Regions from separate parts of the Nocardia sp. NPDC020380 genome, predicted to be linked through region 1. Evidence: riboswitches for the same ligand, from Rfam matches in the RefSeq annotation. Region 1 holds a riboswitch; each other region holds the start of a gene.
The links. A riboswitch is a leader RNA that binds a small molecule or an ion and turns the genes downstream of it on or off. The one in region 1 is predicted to bind cobalamin.

Region 1 (4,352 bases):
TGCGTTTCGCGGGCGACGGGAACCGCTGGTCCACACCGCAATTGCGCACGGTCAGGTCACCGGCGACGGTCTTCGACTGCCCGCAGGCCGCCAGCGTGCCCGCCACCGCGGTGACGGTCAGGATCAGGGATAGCTTCCCCAGGAGCATGCCAGTTCTCAAGACTGAGCCTTTCGCGCGGTAATGAGCAGATGAGAGGTACCGGTCTCGGGATCCGGCACGCGCAGGGCGCGCACCCCGAACACGGTGTCGAGGATTTCGGGCCGCAAAGCGATATCGGGCGTCTCGAGCGGATGCGCTCGTCCGTCGTGCAACACCAGCACCCGGTCGCAATACCGATCGGCGAGCGCCAGATCATGCAGGCTCATGATCACCGTCCGATCCAAAGACTTTGCCAGCGCAAGCAATTCGAGCTGATGCGTGATATCCAGATGATTGGTCGGCTCATCGAGCAGCAATACCGGCGTCTCCTGCACCAGCGCCCGCGCCAGCAGCACCCGCTGCCGCTCCCCACCCGAAAGCCGATGCACCGCCCGCCCCTCGAACCCGGCGAGATCCACCGCCCGCAACGCCTCTCCGACAACCTGTTGCTCGCCGCCCCCACCCGCACCCCAGGGCGGCAGATAAGGCGTCCGTCCCATCGCAACGAGTTCCCCCACCAGCAGATCCGCCTGCGGCCCCTCATCCTGCGCCACCATGGCGAGCAGTCGCGCCCGCCGCCGAGCCGAAACCCGATGCACGGCAACCCCATCGATGAGAACACTGCCGGCGGCAGGCGGCACCAACCCCGCCACCGTGCGCAGCAGCGTCGTCTTACCCGCCCCGTTCGGCCCTACGATGCCGATAGTTTCACCGGCCCGCACCTCGAAATCGACGCCGGAGACGACCGTCCGCCGCCCGGCAATGCAAGCCAGCCCCCGTACCTGCACCGAGCCGCCCGTGCTGTCGTTGTTCATGCGGTTCCGAATCGGTAGGTGCGGCGTCCCATCAGGAGGAGGAAGGCGGGCGCGCCGATGAGGCCGGTGAGGACGCCTACCGGGATTTCGGTGGGGCGGACCAGGACTCTGGTGGCGGTGTCGGCCACTACCAGGAAGAGGGCGCCGCAGAGGGCCGAGGCGGGGAGCAGGATGCGGTGACGCGGGCCCACTATGAGGCGGGCCGCGTGCGGCACTACCAGGCCGACGAAGCCGATCCCGCCGGAGACCGCGACCAGGACGCCCACCAGGACCGCCAGCAGGATGAACAACGCGATCCGCAACTGCCGCACCGGGACTCCGACCGAGGCGGCGGTGTCCGTGCCGAGGTTCAGGACGTCCAGCCAGTTGGCGGAGAGAAACAGCGCGAGGGCACAAGCGGCTACCACGGTGGCGGGGAGCAGGATTCGGGTCCAGTCGGCGCCCGCGAGGCTGCCGAGGAGCCAGAAGAGCACCGATTTGGCGGCGGCGGGATCACCGCTGCGGAAGACGATGTAACTGCTCAGCGCGCTGAAGGCCGAGCCGAGGACGGTGCCGGTCAGGACCAATCGCAAAGGGGTGAGGCCACCCTGGGCTACCGCGATCAGGAAGACGGCCGCGGCTGCTGCCAGGGCCCCGGCCAGCGCGCCTGCGGAGAGCGCCCAGAGCCCCGCTGCGGCAAAGCTTCCCGTGGTGATGACGGCCGCCGCGCCGACGCCCGCGCCCGAGGAGACGCCCAGGAGATACGGATCCGCCAGCGGATTGCGCACCAGCGTCTGCATGCCCGCGCCCGAGACCGCCAGTCCCGCTCCGACGATCGCCGCGAGCAGCGTGCGCGGCACCCGCAACTGCCACACGATGGTGTCGACGCCCAGATTGGCGGGTGCGAGTCCGGTTGCGCGCCGGTGCAGTACGTCCAGCACATCGTGCAGGGGAATGGTTTCGGCGCCGAATCCGGTCGCCACGATCATGGCGGCTAGCAGCAGCGCCGCCAGTACCGGCAGCGCGATCGCCGCCCGGGCACGGCTCATCGACGGAGCTCTCTGGGCAAATCGCGGCCTCTCCCGAGTTAGGTCCGGTGGGGGAGGTCTGACTCGCAGCCCGAAGGTTGCTCACAGTGGCGCGACCGTTCCGGGTTTGCACCGGATTCCCGCACCCACCGGGGATGACGGGACGGACTCTACCGTCCGGAAGTATTGCTCAGCGGATGCGGGTGCCCAGCAGGTGACGCACGCCGCTCACGAACAACTGCAGTCCGAAATCGAAGCGGGCGGTGGCGCCGGTGGTGTCGTAGAGGGGGGAGTGTTCCTCGGCGAGGGCGCCCGCGGAATCCATCTGGATGCGCGACTGCTCGTCGACGGTCTGGCCGAGCACGTAATAGAGGAGCGTGTAGGCCGCGAGATCCGCTTCCTCGCGCGTCATGCCCGCGCGAATGGCGGCGCTGGCCAGTCGTTCCCGCCCCTTGCTGGTGGTGAGCCGGGAAGCGTAAGTGGCCGAGACCAATTCGGCGCCGTCGCGGTAGGCGAGCAGGCAGGAGCGCAGCCGATGCGCGAGTTCGGTCATTTGCCCGGACCATTCGCCCGCACCGACCGGTTCGTCCATGGGTGCGAGCACGCGGTCCGCGACCGCGCCGAGCAGGGCCTGTTTGTTGGGAAAGTGCCAGTACAGCGCCCCCGGCTGCACGTGCAGCGAGCTCGCGAGCCGCCGCATGGTCAGGTCGGCGAGCCCGTACTGGTCGAGAATGGCGATGGCCCCGTCGACCACGTCCGTGCGATGAAGTTGCACTGCAGAATCCGACCCTCTCGTGTTCCGGCTCACGTTCCCGGCTGCTAGCCTACCCTGAACACCGTTCAAGTTGTTCGGCTACACGAGCCGGGCACGTTGCGATGCCCGGCCCGACCGGCCGGACGAAGGGACTCGTAGGCATGACCCAGGCAGCCGTCACCACCGAGGCCGGAAGCACTGCCGGCGACGACATTCTCGCCATCGCCCGTGAGCAGGTGCTCGAACGCGGAGTCGGACTCACCCAGGACCAGACCCTCGAGGTACTGCGACTGGGCGACGACCGGCTCGAAGAACTACTGAGCCTCGCGCACGACGTGCGCATGAAATGGTGCGGACCGGAGGTCGAGGTCGAGGGCATCATCTCGCTCAAGACCGGCGGCTGCCCCGAGGACTGCCACTTCTGTTCGCAGTCCGGCCTTTTCCAGTCCCCGGTGCGCGCCGCGTGGCTCGATATCCCGTCGCTGGTCGAGGCCGCCAAGCAGACCGCCAAGACCGGCGCCACCGAATTCTGCATCGTGGCCGCCGTGCGCGGACCGGACGAGCGGCTCATGGCGCAGGTCGCCGCGGGCGTCGAGGCCATCCGCAACGAGGTCGACATCCAGGTCGCCTGCTCGCTCGGCATGCTCAACCAGGAGCAGGTCGACCAGCTCGCCGCCATGGGCGTGCACCGCTACAACCACAATCTCGAGACCGCGCGCTCGCACTTCCCGAACGTGGTCACCACCCACACCTACGACGAGCGCTGGGAAACCCTGCGCATGGTGCGCGAAGCCGGTATGGAGGTCTGCTGCGGCGGCATCCTCGGCATGGGCGAAACCCTGGAGCAGCGTGCGGAATTCGCCGCGGACCTGGCCACGCTGGAGCCCGACGAGGTGCCGCTGAACTTCCTCAACCCGCGTCCCGGCACGCCGTTCGGTGATCTGGAGGTGCTGCCCGCCGCCGACGCGCTGCGTGCCGTCGCCGCCTTCCGGCTCGCCTTGCCGCGCACCATCCTGCGTTTCGCCGGCGGTCGTGAGATCACGCTCGGCGACCTCGGCGCCAAGCAGGGCATCCTCGGCGGCATCAATGCCGTCATCGTCGGCAACTACCTGACCACGCTGGGCCGGCCCGCCGAAGCCGACCTCGATCTGCTCGGCGAACTCAAGATGCCGATCAAAGCGCTCAACGAAACTCTCTGACCGCGGCGGGGCCTCGGCCCCTCCGACGCCGGTGGACCATGCGGAGCCGGTACCGTGAAGCGGTACCGGCTTCGGCGCAGCTCGACCAGGCTGTTCCACATCGAGACACGAAGGATCCATCGAGGTGATCGTGGAGATAGAGGAGCGCTACAACCCGTTCACGGGTAAGCGGATCGTGCCGGGGCTGGACGATCCGGTGCCGGCCGCCGCCGCACTCGGATTGGAGCCGCCGCGCTACTGCGAACAATGCGGACGCCGGATGATCGTGCAGGTCAGTCCCGACGGCTGGTGGGCGAAATGCTCCCGGCACGGTGTCCTCGACTCCACGCACCTGGAACACCGCTAGTGGCAACCGCATTCGCCGCCGCCGAACCGGGCGGGCTACGCACCGGCCCGCTGATCCGTGAGGTCCGCGCCGCGGTCATCGTGGCCGCGGCC
Region 2 (4,352 bases), on a different contig from region 1:
CGAGCCCGCGCTGTTCGACTCCGACGAGGACCTGGCCCGGCAACTGCTGAAGGGCTACGACGTGGAACGCCTGCGGGCCGACGGCTTCCTGAAGGTCCCGGTCAAATCGGTCCCCGTGGGCAAACTGCAGTTCATCTCGCGCCGCGCCGCGCAGGCCGGGCACGATCCGCTGGCGGGCTACAACCCGCCCGCCGATCCGGGCGACGGCCTGGTCCTGATCTCGGCCGCGTCGCACTACTTCCTGAACACGACCTTCGGTTCCAACCCCGAACTACGCCGCCGCGCAGGCGATCCGCGCGTCACCCTGCACCCGGACGACGCGGCGGCGCGCGGCATCGGCGAGGGCGACCCGATCACCGTCTCGAACGAGCGCGGCTCCTTCACCGCCGTCGCCGAGATCTCCGATGTGGTGCGCCCCGGTGTGGCCGCGACCCCGAAGGGCCGCTGGGCCAAGCTATCCGGCGGCGCCACCGTGAATGCCACCATCGCCGAACGGGATTCGGACCTCGGCGGCGGCGCCGTCTTCCACGACAACCGCGTCCGGATCACCCGGACACCGGCCGCCAACTGACCCCGCTCAGCTGGCGGCCTGGACCGAGCGCCGATTCTTGGTGCCGTACAGGGCTCGCCCCTGCGTGGGAGTGACGGTTTCGAGCAGCGCCGGGGGCTCGTTCTTCAGGTGCTGCTGCAGGATCTTCCCGGCCATCGGGGCGATGATCGGCGCGGCCATGATCAGGCCACGCTTGTTGAACAGCGTGAACAGCCAGACCAGGATGCGACCGGCCGGGCGGACCAGCAGGTCGACAATGCCCGGGCGGTCGAAGTGACCGAGCTTGCGCATCCATTTCGGCAGCGTCGCAATGGAAGCGAAGGAGAGGATGCGGGCGCCGAGGGCATAGGTGATGCCCGCGCCGTGCTTCGGGGAGGTGAACAGCATCTGCCGCATGCCCGCTTCGGCGCGCTCCGAGGTGCACAGGCGCGCACGGACATTCGCGTAGTACTCGCGCACGCCCTCGCGGGTGAGCGGCACCTCCTCCGGCTTGCAGGTCTGCAGCTCGGCGGCGATGCGGCACTCCTGCCAGTAGCGCGCCTCCTCCTCCGGGGTCAGGCCCGGCCCGAACATCTCGTAGGCCTTGAGCACCGACTGCCAGCCGGTGATGTGGATCCAGAGCTGGGTCTCCGGGCTGTTGGCGCTGTAGCGCTGGCCGCTGATGGGTTCGATGCCGGTGGACTTGGCATGAATCGACATCAGGTGCTCGGAGGCTTCGATCGCCGTCTTGCTGTCGCCGATCGCGACGATCAGGAAGTACGCGAAGGTCATGTCCAGCCGGTCGCGGGGATCGGTGTGGATCTTGCCGGTGTCGGCGACCGCGGCGGTCAGGAACGGGTCGAAGAACTCCAGAGCGACCGCGCGCTGGAAGCCGATCACGGCGGTGGGTGAGGTCCAGACCTTCCAACTCGGCGAATCCGGGCCGAAGAAGCCCAGATCGGTGCGTCGAAGCGTGGTCGGATCGAAGCTCATGTGCGCTCCTTCAGCGGGCTGCCCTGCGAATACAACGCAACCGTAGCAATTACTGCGGACTAATACAACGGTGCCGTAGGATTTGTTCGGACAGGATCCCGGCCGCGCCGTCGCGAATGACAGAATGAGGTCGATGAAGGTGAGCAAACCCGGCACCGACCGGCCACGCAGGCGCTACGCCCCACGCCTGCCACCCGAGCAACGCCGGGCACAATTGCTCGACGCCGCCTTCACCGTGCTGGAACGCGCGGAACTGCACGAACTCAGCATGGAAGCCGTCGCCGCCGAGGCCGGCGTCGGCAAGCCCGTGCTCTACACCGTCTTCAAGACCCGGGCCGAACTGGTCGAAGCCCTGCTCGAACGCGAACGCGAACGCGCCCTCGACCAGGTCGCCGACACCCTCCCCACCGATCTCCTCGGCGCCGACCCCGTGGTCGCCGCCTCCGCGACGGTGAAGGCCTTCGTCGATGTGGCACTACGTGATCCGACGCGCTGGCGCCTCATCCTCGCCGGCCCCGGCAGCGCACCCGACGAATACCGCGAGGCCATCCGCAGCTCCCGCGCCGGCGTCTTCGACCAGGCCGAGGCCCTGGTCCGCATGGGCCTGATCGCCGACCCGCGCTGGTCCGCCATGGATTCCGCCCTCCTCACCAACTCCCTGCTCACCATCGCCGAGATGCTCGGCCGCCTGGCCGTCAGCGATCCGGACACCTACCCCCGCGACCGCATCGAGGGTTTCGTACAGTCCATCGTCCAGTTGCTGATCGGCCGGCCGGCGAACTAGCACACTCCCGTTTCCCACCAGATGGGTGATCGTTTGACCTTGTGGCCAGGCATTTCGTATGGTCATGTGATCGGCGATTCGTTGGAATCCGGTGCAAATCCGGAACGGTCGCGCCACTGTGAGCATCTCGGTAGATGCGAGTCAGACACCGGGCCGCCGTGTTTCATACCGGCTGGGGGACGCGAAATCCCCTGTAAGCAAGGAGTTCTCGTGGCCACGTCCTATGCACCACGTTCCAGCCTCGGCACCGGCGCGCTGTCCCTGCCCACCACGGCCATGTGGCTGATCGGCACCACCGTGCTGGCATTGCTCGCCATCTACTTCATCGGCATCGATCAGGGCGCCGTCTCGGTGTTCGGCAGTGACATGCACGTGCACGAGTTCGTCCACGACGGACGCCATTTCCTCGGATTCCCCTGCCACTAGTCACGGGAATCGAGTACCCACAATGGAAAAACGGATCATCGGCCGGGGCGTCCTGCTGGGCGCGCTCGGCGGACTCTTCGCGTTCCTTTTCGCCCGGATCATGGCCGAGCCCATCATCGATCGGGCCATCGACTACGAATCCGGCCGCGACGACGCCCAGATGGCGCTGGACAAGGCGGCCGGGCTGCCCATGCCCGATATGGGACCCGACATCTTCACCCGCACCCAGCAGCAGAACATCGGCCTCGGGTTCGGCGTGATCGTGTTCGGCATGGCCATGGGCGCGCTGTTCGCGGTCGTCTACTACCTGGCCATGACCCGCTCGGGCAAGACCACGCCGCGCAATCTGGCACTGCTGGTGGCGGGCGGCATGTTCCTGGCGTTCTACGCGGTGCCGTTCCTGAAGTACCCGGCCAACCCGCCGTCGATCGGACATCCGGACACCATCAAGGAACGCACCGGGCTGTACGTGCTCATGATCGTGATCAGCACGGTGGCGCTCTTCGCGGCCCTCTGGCTGGGGCGCAGACTGGCCGCGCGGCTGGGCAATTGGACCGCGACCATTGCCGCGGGACTGTCCTTCGTGGTGGTCATGAGCATCGTGATGCTGGTACTGCCGTCGCTGGGGCATCTGTCCGCGAACAAGTCGTTCGGCGACTTCGACACGGAAACGCCGCAGCCGCTGAAGGATGCGGCGGGGACCATCGTCTACCCGGGCTTCCCGGCGGACGATCTGTTCCACTTCCGGTTGTACTCGTTCATCGCGCAGGCGATCCTCTGGGTCGTGATCGGCGTCGGATTCGCCTGGCTCGCACCGCGATTGCTCGGTGAGCGCGCCGCCGGCACCCCGGAACCGTCGACCGCGGCGGCATGAGCGCGGTCACCCGCCTCACCCTGGTGACGCATGCGATCACCGATGCCGTGCAGGCCGCCCGCTTCCCGGCCGATGAACCGCTGAACCCGCTCGGGTCGCGGTCGGCCGAGCAGGCGGGCGGGCTGTCCGGCGCGACCGCCGGCGCGTTCTGCGCGCCGGAGGCCCGCACCGCGCAGACCGCCGGGGCGCTCGGGCTCTCCGGGACCACCGAGGAAGCCTTGCGCGACTTGGATTGCGGCAGCTGGGCGGGACAGTCGATGGAGGCCATCGCACCGGATCAGCTGATGGCCTGGCTCACCGATCCCACGTATCGCGGACACGGCGGTGAGGCCATCACCGATCTCGTCGAACGGGTTCGCTTGTGGCTCAACGGCGTAGCGGGACTGGGTGATCGCGTGGTCGCGATCACCCATCCGGCGATCGTGCGTGCGGCGATTCTCTGCACCCTGCAGGCTCCCCCGGAATCCTTCTGGCGCATCGACATTCCGCCACTGACCGCCACCACGCTGCATCACCGGCAGCCCGCCTGGACGCTGCGGTCCACCGCGCACGCGCTGACCGACTGAATCAGGCCCGGACCTGGTCGTGGGCGGCGACGAAGTTCAGGAAGCGCGGGATCGCCCGGTCCGGATTCGCCCACAGCACATCGTGTCCGATGCCGGGGTAGATCTCGATATCCACGGCCGGGATGTGCTTTCGGATCTTGTCCGGCACCACCGTGAGGTCATTGGCCACGGTTTCGGCGC
Region 3 (4,352 bases), on a different contig from region 1:
GCTCCTCGAGCGAGATCGGTTCGAGGGTCGTCACACGCCGGCTGGCCTCGTCCCACACCGGCCGCACACCCAGCAGCGCAAGCACTTCGGCGATATCGTCACCGGAGGTCCGCATGGCGGAGGTCCCCCACACCGACAACCCCACCGACCGCGGGTACTCCCCGTGATCGGCCAGATACCGCTCCAGCAGCGAATCCGCCATGGCCTGACCGGTTTCCCACGCCAGCCGCGACGGCACCGCCTTCGGATCCACCGAATAGAAGTTCCGACCGGTCGGCAACACATTGATCAACCCACGCAACGGCGACCCACTCGGCCCCGCCGGAATGAACCCACCATTCAACGCATGCAGAATCCGCGAGATCTCCACCCCGGTCTGCCGCAACCGCGGCACCACCTCGGTAGCCGCAAACCCCAGCACCCGCCGCACCGCATCCAACCGCGAATCCGCCTGCGACACTGCCGAATCCGCGGTAGTCTCGCTGTCGCCGAAGTCGGCGAGGAGTTCTTCGGTGAGGGCGTCGATGGCATCGACGTCCCAGTCGACTTCCTGCATGGCGGCGACGAGTTCGCGGGCGCGGGTCTCGAAGGTGTCGACGCGCTCGCGGGACTCGCTGCCGTCTTCGGTGAGGCCCAAGGCTTCTCGCAGGCCGGGGACGTTGACCTCGCCGCCCCAGAGCTGGCGGGCGCGCAGCATGGCCAGGACCAGGTCGACCTCGGCCTCACCGGCGGGGGCCTGGCCGAGGATGTGCAGGCCGTCGCGGATCTGGACGTCCTTGATCTCGCAGAGCCAGCCGTCGACGTGCAGGAGCATGTCGTCGAAGACTTCTTCGTCGGGGCGCTCGGCCAGGCCCAGGTCGTGGTCCATCTTGGCCGCGCGCATGAGGGTCCAGATCTGCTGGCGGATCGCGGGCAGCTTGGCCGGATCCAGCGCGGAGATGTTGGCGTGCTCGTCGAGCAGCTGCTCGAGACGCGAGATGTCGCCGTAGGTTTCGGCGCGCGCCATGGGCGGGATGAGGTGATCGACCAGGGTGGCGTGGGCGCGGCGCTTGGCCTGGGTGCCCTCGCCCGGATCGTTGACCAGGAAGGGGTAGATGAGCGGCAGGTCGCCCAGGGCGGCGTCGGTGCCGCAGGAGGCGGACATGCCGAGGGTCTTGCCGGGCAGCCATTCCAGGTTGCCGTGCTTGCCCAGGTGCACCATGGCGTCGGCGGCGAAACCGTCCGGGGCGGCCAGCCAGCGGTAGGCGGCCAGGTAGTGGTGGCTCGGCGGCAGGTCCGGGTCGTGGTAGATGGCGACCGGGTTCTCCCCGAAACCGCGCGGCGGCTGCACGATCAGCACCACATTGCCGAAACGCAGTGCGGCGATGACGATCTCGCCCTTGGGGTCGGCGGAGCGGTCGACGTACATCTGCCCCGGCGGCGGGCCCCACGCTTCGATGACCGCCGCGCGCAGGTCCTCGGACAGCGTGTCGAACCAGGCGGTGTAGGCATCGGCGCCGATGCGGATCGGGTTGCCCTCCAGCTGTTCGGCGGTCAGCCAGTCCGGATCCTGCCCGCCCGCCGCGATCAGTGCGTGGATGAGCGCGTCACCGTCGGCCTGCTCCAGTCCCGGAATCTCCCCTTCCGCGCCGAGATCGTAACCAGCCGAACGCATCTCACTCAGCAGCTTGATCGCACTGGCCGGGGTGTCCAGGCCGACCGCATTACCGATACGGGCGTGCTTGGTCGGATACGCCGACAGCACGATCGCGATCTTCTTCTTCGCGGCCGGAATATGACGCAGCCGCGCATACCGGGTCGCGATACCCGCCACCCGCGCGGCGCGCTCGGGATCGGGCACATAGGTCGACAGGCCGTCGGCGTCGAATTCCTTGAACGAGAACGGAACCGTGATGATGCGCCCGTCGAACTCCGGCACCGCCACCTGCGTGGCCACATCCAGCGGGGACAGGCCGTCGTCATTGGCCGCCCACTGCTCGCGCCCGCTGGTCAGGCAGAGTCCCTGCAGGATCGGCACATCCAGGTCGGCGAGCGCGCCCACATCCCAGGCCTCGTCATCGCCACCGGCGGACGCGGTGGCCGGCTTGGTGCCGCCCGCGGCCAGCACGGTCACCACGAGCGCGTCGGCTTCGCGGAGCCGGCTCAGCAGTTCGGGTTCGGCGGTGCGCAGCGAGGCGCAGTACACCGGCAGCGCCCGCGCGCCCTTGTCCTCGATGGCCGCGCACAGCGCATCGATGTAGCCGGTGTTGCCGGCCAGATGCTGAGCGCGGTAGTACACGACCGCCACGGTCGGCGCGCCCGCCGGGACCGGACGCGAATCCCGCTCCAGCTCACCCCAGCTCGGCATCTCCACCGGCGGCTCGAAACCGTGCCCGGTGAGCAGCACCGTGTCGGAGAGGAAGTTGTGCAGCTGCAGCAGGTTTCCCGGCCCGCCCGCGGCCAGATAGTTGTGCGCGTCGGCGGCCACGCCGCCGGGCACGGTCGAGCATTCCATCAGCTCGGCGTCCGGCGCGATCTCACCACCGAGCGCCACCACCGGAATCCCGCTGCCGCGCAGCGTCTCCAGCCCCTCCTCCCAGGCGCGTTTACCGCCGAGAATGCGCACGACGATCAGGTCGGCGCCTTCCAGCAGGCCCGGCAGATCGTCCGGCAGCAGGCGCGCCGGATTGCCGAGCCGATAGTCGGCTCCGCTGGCGCGTGCGCTCAGCAGATCGGTGTCGGAGGTGGACAGCAGCAGGATCACAGGGTCTCGGCCTTCCTCGGGTGACGCGCCCAGCACGGTTCGGCGCTCGACGGGAAGGTCTGACTGTCACAGTGGCGCGACCGCACCGGAATTGCACCGGTTTCTTCCGTTCGACGAGCGCGCCGACTCTATCGCGTTCGAACGGATGGTCGTGCAAGGCGGTGCGCGCAATGCCTGCACGGCCGTCGTATTCGGTCCGCGGGGCCCGCGGGCGCGCGGATCACAGTGCGGCAAAGGCTCGTCCGCGTCACTGTCCGACCGACCGGTCCGGGCGTACGCTGCCCGTATGCCTAGCACTCCGGGATGGGTCAGGCGGAACCGCTTCGCCGCCTGGTCAGGGTACTTCTGCATACTGGTTGCCTTCGCGACGCTGGCAATGACATTGACAGCAGCAGGCAGCGGCCACACCCAGTGGGCCATGATCGCGGGCATCATCTGCGCCGCCACCGTCCTCCTGGGACTCACCATCATGACGACGACCGTCCGCCGCGACCACGTGGAGCACCACCTGGTCCCCAACCTCCTCAACGACTGCTGGGAAAAGACCCCGCCCTACGCCCGGCTCCGCGGCGCCCCCAAATACATCGAACCCCGCCACTCCTGAGCGGACAGCACAAAACCCGAGCAGGGCCCCACGCATCAGCGTGGGGCCCTGCTCGATTCCGGCCGGCGACCCATCCAATTGCCGCCGTCCTCGCAGCTGGATTCGTCCGACCGCCGAGATCCTGCCGCGGGCCGACCCCGCTATCTGCCGTCACCCAGAGCCAGGGCGTCCTGCAATGCCCCGAGTCCAGCGGCGCCAAAGCCCTGTTCACAAGCCTGTGACGGCGGTCACTGCAGGCGTACGCTCGGAATATGCCGAATACTCCCTCATGGGTCCGGCGGAACCGATTTGCCGCCTGGTCAGTGTACTTTTGCGCTCTGGTTGCCTTCGCGATGCTGGCAATGACTTTGACGGCCGCGGGTAGCGGCCACGCCCGATACGCCCTCATCGCGGGCATCATCTGCGCGGCCGCCGTGCTGTTCGGCTTCGCGTCGATGGGCAGCACCGTGCACCGCGACCACGTCGATCATCACCGCACCCCGAATCTGCTGCAGGACAGCTGGCAACTCGCCCCGCCGTACGCGCGCGTACGCGGCGCCTCCCGGCCGGTCGAACCCCGCCGCTCCGCCTGAGCTCCCGCGGACAGGCGTCGGCGCCAGGCACCGACGCCCGCCGTAGGCTGGGCTGGTCATGGAGCGAAACGAAGCCGATTCCTGCCCGGGCGTGCTGCGCCTGCATCAGGCCGCCGACGGGCCCCTCGCCCGTATCCGCATACCCGGCGGGCGGCTGGAACCCGCACAACTGCAGGCCCTGGCCGAGGCCGCCGTCGAATTGGCCGACGGCAGTATCGAACTGACCTCACGCGGCAATGTGCAATTGCGGCAGGTGCGCGATGCCGCCGCCCTCGAAGAGCGCCTCACCACCGCCGGGCTGCTGCCCAGCACGACCCACGAACGGGTGCGCAACATCATCGCCTCGCCGCTGTCCGGCCGCGTCGGCGGCTGGGCCGACGTGCACGCTCTCGTCCCCGCCCTCGACACGGGATTGCGCGACCACCCCGGCCTC
Region 4 (4,352 bases), on a different contig from region 1:
GCCAGCACGGTGAGTGCGATGAACATGCCGATGAATCCGGTGATGAGCAGCGGCCGCCGCCCGATCCGGTCGACCAGGTTGACGCCGATGACGGCGCCGGCCACGCCGATGAGCGCGATGATCAGCGATCCGACGTAGGTGCCGGTGGTGCTGGAGGTGACCTGCTCGAGGATGGTCGGCGTGTACAGCGTGATGCCGTAGTAGGACAGCGTGTACATGAACCAGAAGCCGCAGCAGAAGAACGTCATCCGCAGCAGCGGCATGCTGAGCAGGGTGCGCCAGGGTGAATCGTGTTCGGGCGCGGCGGGTCCGGTGAGGTCGACGGTGGTGTCGCCGAGTCCGGTGAGGACGGCATTGGCTTCCTCGCCGCGGCCCTGGGCGGCCAGCCAGCGCGGGGATTCGGGGATGCTGCGCCGCATCCACAGCACGATGAGCGCGAAGACGGCGCCGAGCACCAGCATGACCCGCCACATGTTGTGGCCGAGCGGCAGGAGCAGCAGGGCGAAGACGTAGGTGGCGGCGGCGCCGATGAACCAGGTGGCGCCGAGGCGGGTCATCAGGTTGCCGCGGCGTTTGGCGGGCGCGTATTCGGCGAGCAATGAGGTGGAGATGGTGTAGTCGGCGCCGAGGGCTAGGCCGAGCAGGAAGCGGCACACCAGCAGTTCCCACGCGTTCTGCGCGAAGGCGGCGATCAGCGCGAAGACGACGAATCCGATCAAGTTGACCAGGTACATCTTCTTGCGGCCGAGCCGGTCGGTGAGCCGGCCGAAGACCAAGGCGCCCACGAACATTCCGATGACGGCGGCGGCGGAGAGTGCGCCGGTCATGAAGCTGGACAGGTGCCATTCCTTGGTGACGGTCGGCAGTGCGACGGCGATCACCGTGATGTCGTAGCCGTCGAGGAACATTCCCGCGGCCGACAGCACCATCACCTTGCGGTGGAACGGGGTCAGTTGCGTGGAGTCGAGGGCCGAGAAGGCATCGCGGGCCACTGGGACCTTCCTTACGGACACAGGGGTCCTTCCTTATGGAACTGAGTACTCAATCGTTTTAGCACTGGCAGTGGGATCGAGTCAGGGGTTCTCGCCAAGAGTTCAGAGTCTGCTCATTCATGTTCAGTGGCCGTTCGCTAGGGTGTCTTTTCGTGGCAACCGGTAGCGCACCGATCACGCAGCGGGATGTCGCATCGTCCCTCGGGGTCTCCATCTCCGCCGTCAGCCTGGCTTTGTCCGGGCGGCCCGGTGTGAGTGACCAGCTGCGGGAACGCATCCTCGAACGTGCCGAAGAACTCGGCTATCGGCCCAACGCTTCGGCGGTCGCCTTGCGCACCAACCGAACCCGGGTGCTCGGTCTGCTCATCCGGAATCTACGCAATCCGCACTTCCTGGACGTGATCGACGGCTTCGACGAAACCTGCGCCGCCGCAGGCTACGACGTGATGGTCGGTTCCTCCCGCTACGACCCGGACCGGGAAGGGCAGTTGCTGGACGCCTTCCAGCACCGCGCCATCGACGGCCTGGCCATCGCGCCCATCGGGGTGAGTCCGCAGGTGCGGGAATGGTCTTCGGTCACCAGTCGGCCGCTGGTCCTGCTCGATACCGCCGGCGGCCCGACCATGAGCGTGCGCACCGATCAGGAGACCGCGGTCGATCTCGCCGTCCGCCACCTGCTGGAGCTGGGGCACCGGCGGCTCGCCATGATCGTCGCGCCGGCGGACAAGTCGCCGGACCCCGAACGGCTCGAACGCTTCCGGCAGCTGAGCGTGGACCTCGGCTTCACCGCCCTGACGGTGACCACCGAACTGTCCGCCCGGGCCGCGCGCAGCGCGATAGCCGAAGCGCTGGCCGTGCCCGCACCGGAGCGGCCGACCGCGTTCATCGCCAACAGCGATTACATCGCCCACATAGCCTATCTCGCGGTGGCGGACGCGGGTCTGCGTGTCCCGCAGGATATCTCGGTGGTCGGTCACGACGATCTCCCTACTTCCGCCTCGCTGTACCCGGCCCTGACCACCATCGCGGTGGACCGCCGGGAGATCGGCCATCGCGCGGCGTCGTTGTTGCTCGACGCGTTGCACGAGCGTCCCATCGCCACCCGGAACATCGTCCTCCCGGTGACATTGCACGCGCGAGCTTCCACCGCGCCTCCACCCCGAGTGGACGGGTAGCGGTGCGGAACCCGTAAGAACTTCGCTATATTTGCGGGTGCAGCTGGTTCGCCGGAGGCGGAGTCGAGGAGCCCCTGATCCGCCCGATGGCGTCGAAACCTGGCGATGACGTTCGCGTTGTCGGCGTGGTGAGAGGGAACCCGGTGAGAATCCGGGACTGTCCCGCAGCGGTGAGTGGGAACGACAGCCGTCATTCGCACTGGGCGCATGAAGTGATGCCTGGGAAGCGACGGTCAGTAGGACAGCCCCGGCCGAGAGCGCCGGGATCGACCCCGTACGGGTCGGCGCCCATGAGTCCGAAGACCTGCCCGTTGTGCCGGATACGCCGTATCCGGCGGTCGTCGCCTCGTGGATCGGGCGTCACGCCGAGTGGACCGGGCACGGATCATGCGTGTGGGCTCGTTCAGCGTGCGTTCGAAATGGGTGGCGTCCCTCTGACTGCTGACTCTGGAGTTCATCGATGTTGAACCCTGACAACACTTTCACCGCCACTGTGCTGGGGCTGCCGCGAATCGGACCGAATCGCGAACTCAAGCGCGCCACCGAAGCGTACTGGGCGGGCCGCCTCGACGCCGCCGGGCTGCACGAGGTCGCCCGGGAGCTGCGGACGGCGCAGCTCACGCAGGTCCGGAATGCCGGGCTGGATTCCGTTCCGGTCGGCACGTTTTCGTATTACGACCAGGTGCTCGATACCGCCGTGCTGCTGGGCGCACTGCCCGAGCGGGTGCTCGGTATCTCCGACGAGCTGGACCGCTACTTCGCGGCCGCGCGCGGCAATGCCGAGGTCACGCCGCTGGAGATGACCAAGTGGTTCGACACCAACTACCACTACCTGGTGCCCGAGCTCGCGGCGGAGACCGAGTTCTCGCTGCACCCGGAGAAGCCGCTCGCCGAGCTGGAAGAGGCGCTGGCGCTGGGTGTTCCGGCCCGGCCGGTGATCGTCGGCCCGATCACCTTCCTGAAGCTGGCCAAGTCGGTGGACGGTAGCAATCTGCTGGACCGCCTGCCCGATCTGCTGCCGCTCTACGAGCAACTGCTCGGTCTGCTCGCCGATGCCGGTGCGAAGTGGGTGCAGATCGACGAGCCGTCGCTGGTCACCGATCTGTCCGAAACCGAACTCGCCGTGGTGCACACCGCGTACCGGCGGCTGGCCGAGCTGTCGGCGCGGCCGGCCATCTTGGTGGCCTCGTACTTCGGGCGGCTGGGTGCGGCGCTGCCGGTACTCGCGGAGACCGGGATCGAGGGCATCGCCGTCGATCTGGTCGCGGGCGGTGACGCGGATGTGGTTGCGGCGCGGTCGATCACGGACAAGCTGATCGTGGCCGGTGTCGTGGACGGCCACAATATCTGGCGCGTCGATCCGGACCATGCGCTGCCGCGGCTGACCGATCTGCGGGATGCCGGGGTGACGGTCGCGGTGTCGAGTTCCTGCTCGCTGCTGCACGTTCCGTACAGCCTGAAGCCCGAGACCGATCTGGAGCCGCGCCTGCGCAGCTGGCTGGCCTTCGGCAACGAGAAGCTCGCCGAGATCGTGCTGCTGGCCACCGCGCTGCACCGGGGCGAGGAGGCCGTGGCCGGTGGCCTGGACATCGCTCGCACCGCCGTGCTGGACCGCAAGGCCGACCGGCGACTGCACGTGCAGGCGGTGCGAGATCGCCTGGCGGAGCTGGACGCCGACGCGATCCGCCGCGCCCCGGCCGACGAGCGCCGCGTGCTGCAGCAGGAGCGGCTGCACCTGCCGCTGCTGCCGACCACCACCATCGGCTCCTACCCGCAGACCAGCCGGATCCGGGTGGCGCGTGCGGAATTGCGCAAGGGCGAGATCGATCAGGCCGAGTACGACGCGCGTATGCGCGCCGAGATAGCCGAAGTCGTTGCGCTGCAGGAGGAGATCGGCCTGGACGTGCTGGTGCACGGCGAGCCCGAGCGCAATGACATGGTGCAATACTTCGCCGAGCAGCTGGACGGTTTCGCCGCCACGGTCAACGGCTGGGTGCAGTCCTACGGAACCCGTTGCGTGCGACCGCCGATCGTGTACGGCGATGTGGTGCGCCCGGCGGTCATGACCGTCGAGTGGATCACCTACGCGCAGTCGCTGACCGCGAAGCCGGTGAAGGGCATGCTGACCGGTCCGGTGACCATCCTGGCGTGGTCGTTCATCCGCGACGATCAGCCGCTGGCCGAT

Region 2: it holds a riboswitch for cobalamin, as region 1 does, so the genes downstream of both, ACH438_RS23000 (CbtB-domain containing protein) here and ACH438_RS35170 (FecCD family ABC transporter permease) in region 1, are expected to answer to the same signal.
Region 3: it holds a riboswitch for cobalamin, as region 1 does, so the genes downstream of both, cobN (cobaltochelatase subunit CobN) here and ACH438_RS35170 (FecCD family ABC transporter permease) in region 1, are expected to answer to the same signal.
Region 4: it holds a riboswitch for cobalamin, as region 1 does, so the genes downstream of both, metE (5-methyltetrahydropteroyltriglutamate--homocysteine S-methyltransferase) here and ACH438_RS35170 (FecCD family ABC transporter permease) in region 1, are expected to answer to the same signal.

Annotation. Positions count from the first base shown of each region.
Region 1 covers NZ_JBIRVQ010000015.1:29,779-34,130, forward strand. The annotation lists gene ACH438_RS35160 (ABC transporter substrate-binding protein) at 1-148, opposite strand, end outside; gene ACH438_RS35165 (ABC transporter ATP-binding protein) at 157-954, opposite strand; gene ACH438_RS35170 (FecCD family ABC transporter permease) at 951-1,982, opposite strand; cobalamin riboswitch at 2,015-2,150, opposite strand; gene ACH438_RS35175 (TetR/AcrR family transcriptional regulator C-terminal domain-containing protein) at 2,152-2,736, opposite strand; gene bioB (biotin synthase BioB) at 2,877-3,914, shown strand; gene ACH438_RS35185 (hypothetical protein) at 4,045-4,260, shown strand; gene ACH438_RS35190 (DUF2567 domain-containing protein) at 4,260-4,352, shown strand, end outside.
Region 2 covers NZ_JBIRVQ010000008.1:95,672-100,023, reverse strand. The annotation lists gene ACH438_RS23015 (molybdopterin-dependent oxidoreductase) at 1-571, shown strand, start outside; gene ACH438_RS23010 (oxygenase MpaB family protein) at 578-1,522, opposite strand; gene ACH438_RS23005 (TetR/AcrR family transcriptional regulator) at 1,656-2,306, shown strand; cobalamin riboswitch at 2,333-2,478, shown strand; gene ACH438_RS23000 (CbtB-domain containing protein) at 2,583-2,732, shown strand; gene ACH438_RS22995 (CbtA family protein) at 2,755-3,606, shown strand; gene ACH438_RS22990 (histidine phosphatase family protein) at 3,603-4,172, shown strand; gene ACH438_RS22985 (alpha/beta fold hydrolase) at 4,174-4,352, opposite strand, start outside.
Region 3 covers NZ_JBIRVQ010000030.1:53,231-57,582, reverse strand. The annotation lists partial or broken gene cobN (cobaltochelatase subunit CobN) at 1-2,566, opposite strand, end outside; cobalamin riboswitch at 2,666-2,885, opposite strand; gene ACH438_RS45495 (hypothetical protein) at 3,030-3,347, shown strand; gene ACH438_RS45490 (hypothetical protein) at 3,689-3,919, shown strand; gene cobG (precorrin-3B synthase) at 3,972-4,352, shown strand, end outside.
Region 4 covers NZ_JBIRVQ010000019.1:19,255-23,606, reverse strand. The annotation lists gene ACH438_RS39550 (MFS transporter) at 1-992, opposite strand, end outside; gene ACH438_RS39545 (LacI family DNA-binding transcriptional regulator) at 1,145-2,167, shown strand; cobalamin riboswitch at 2,260-2,494, shown strand; gene metE (5-methyltetrahydropteroyltriglutamate--homocysteine S-methyltransferase) at 2,628-4,352, shown strand, end outside.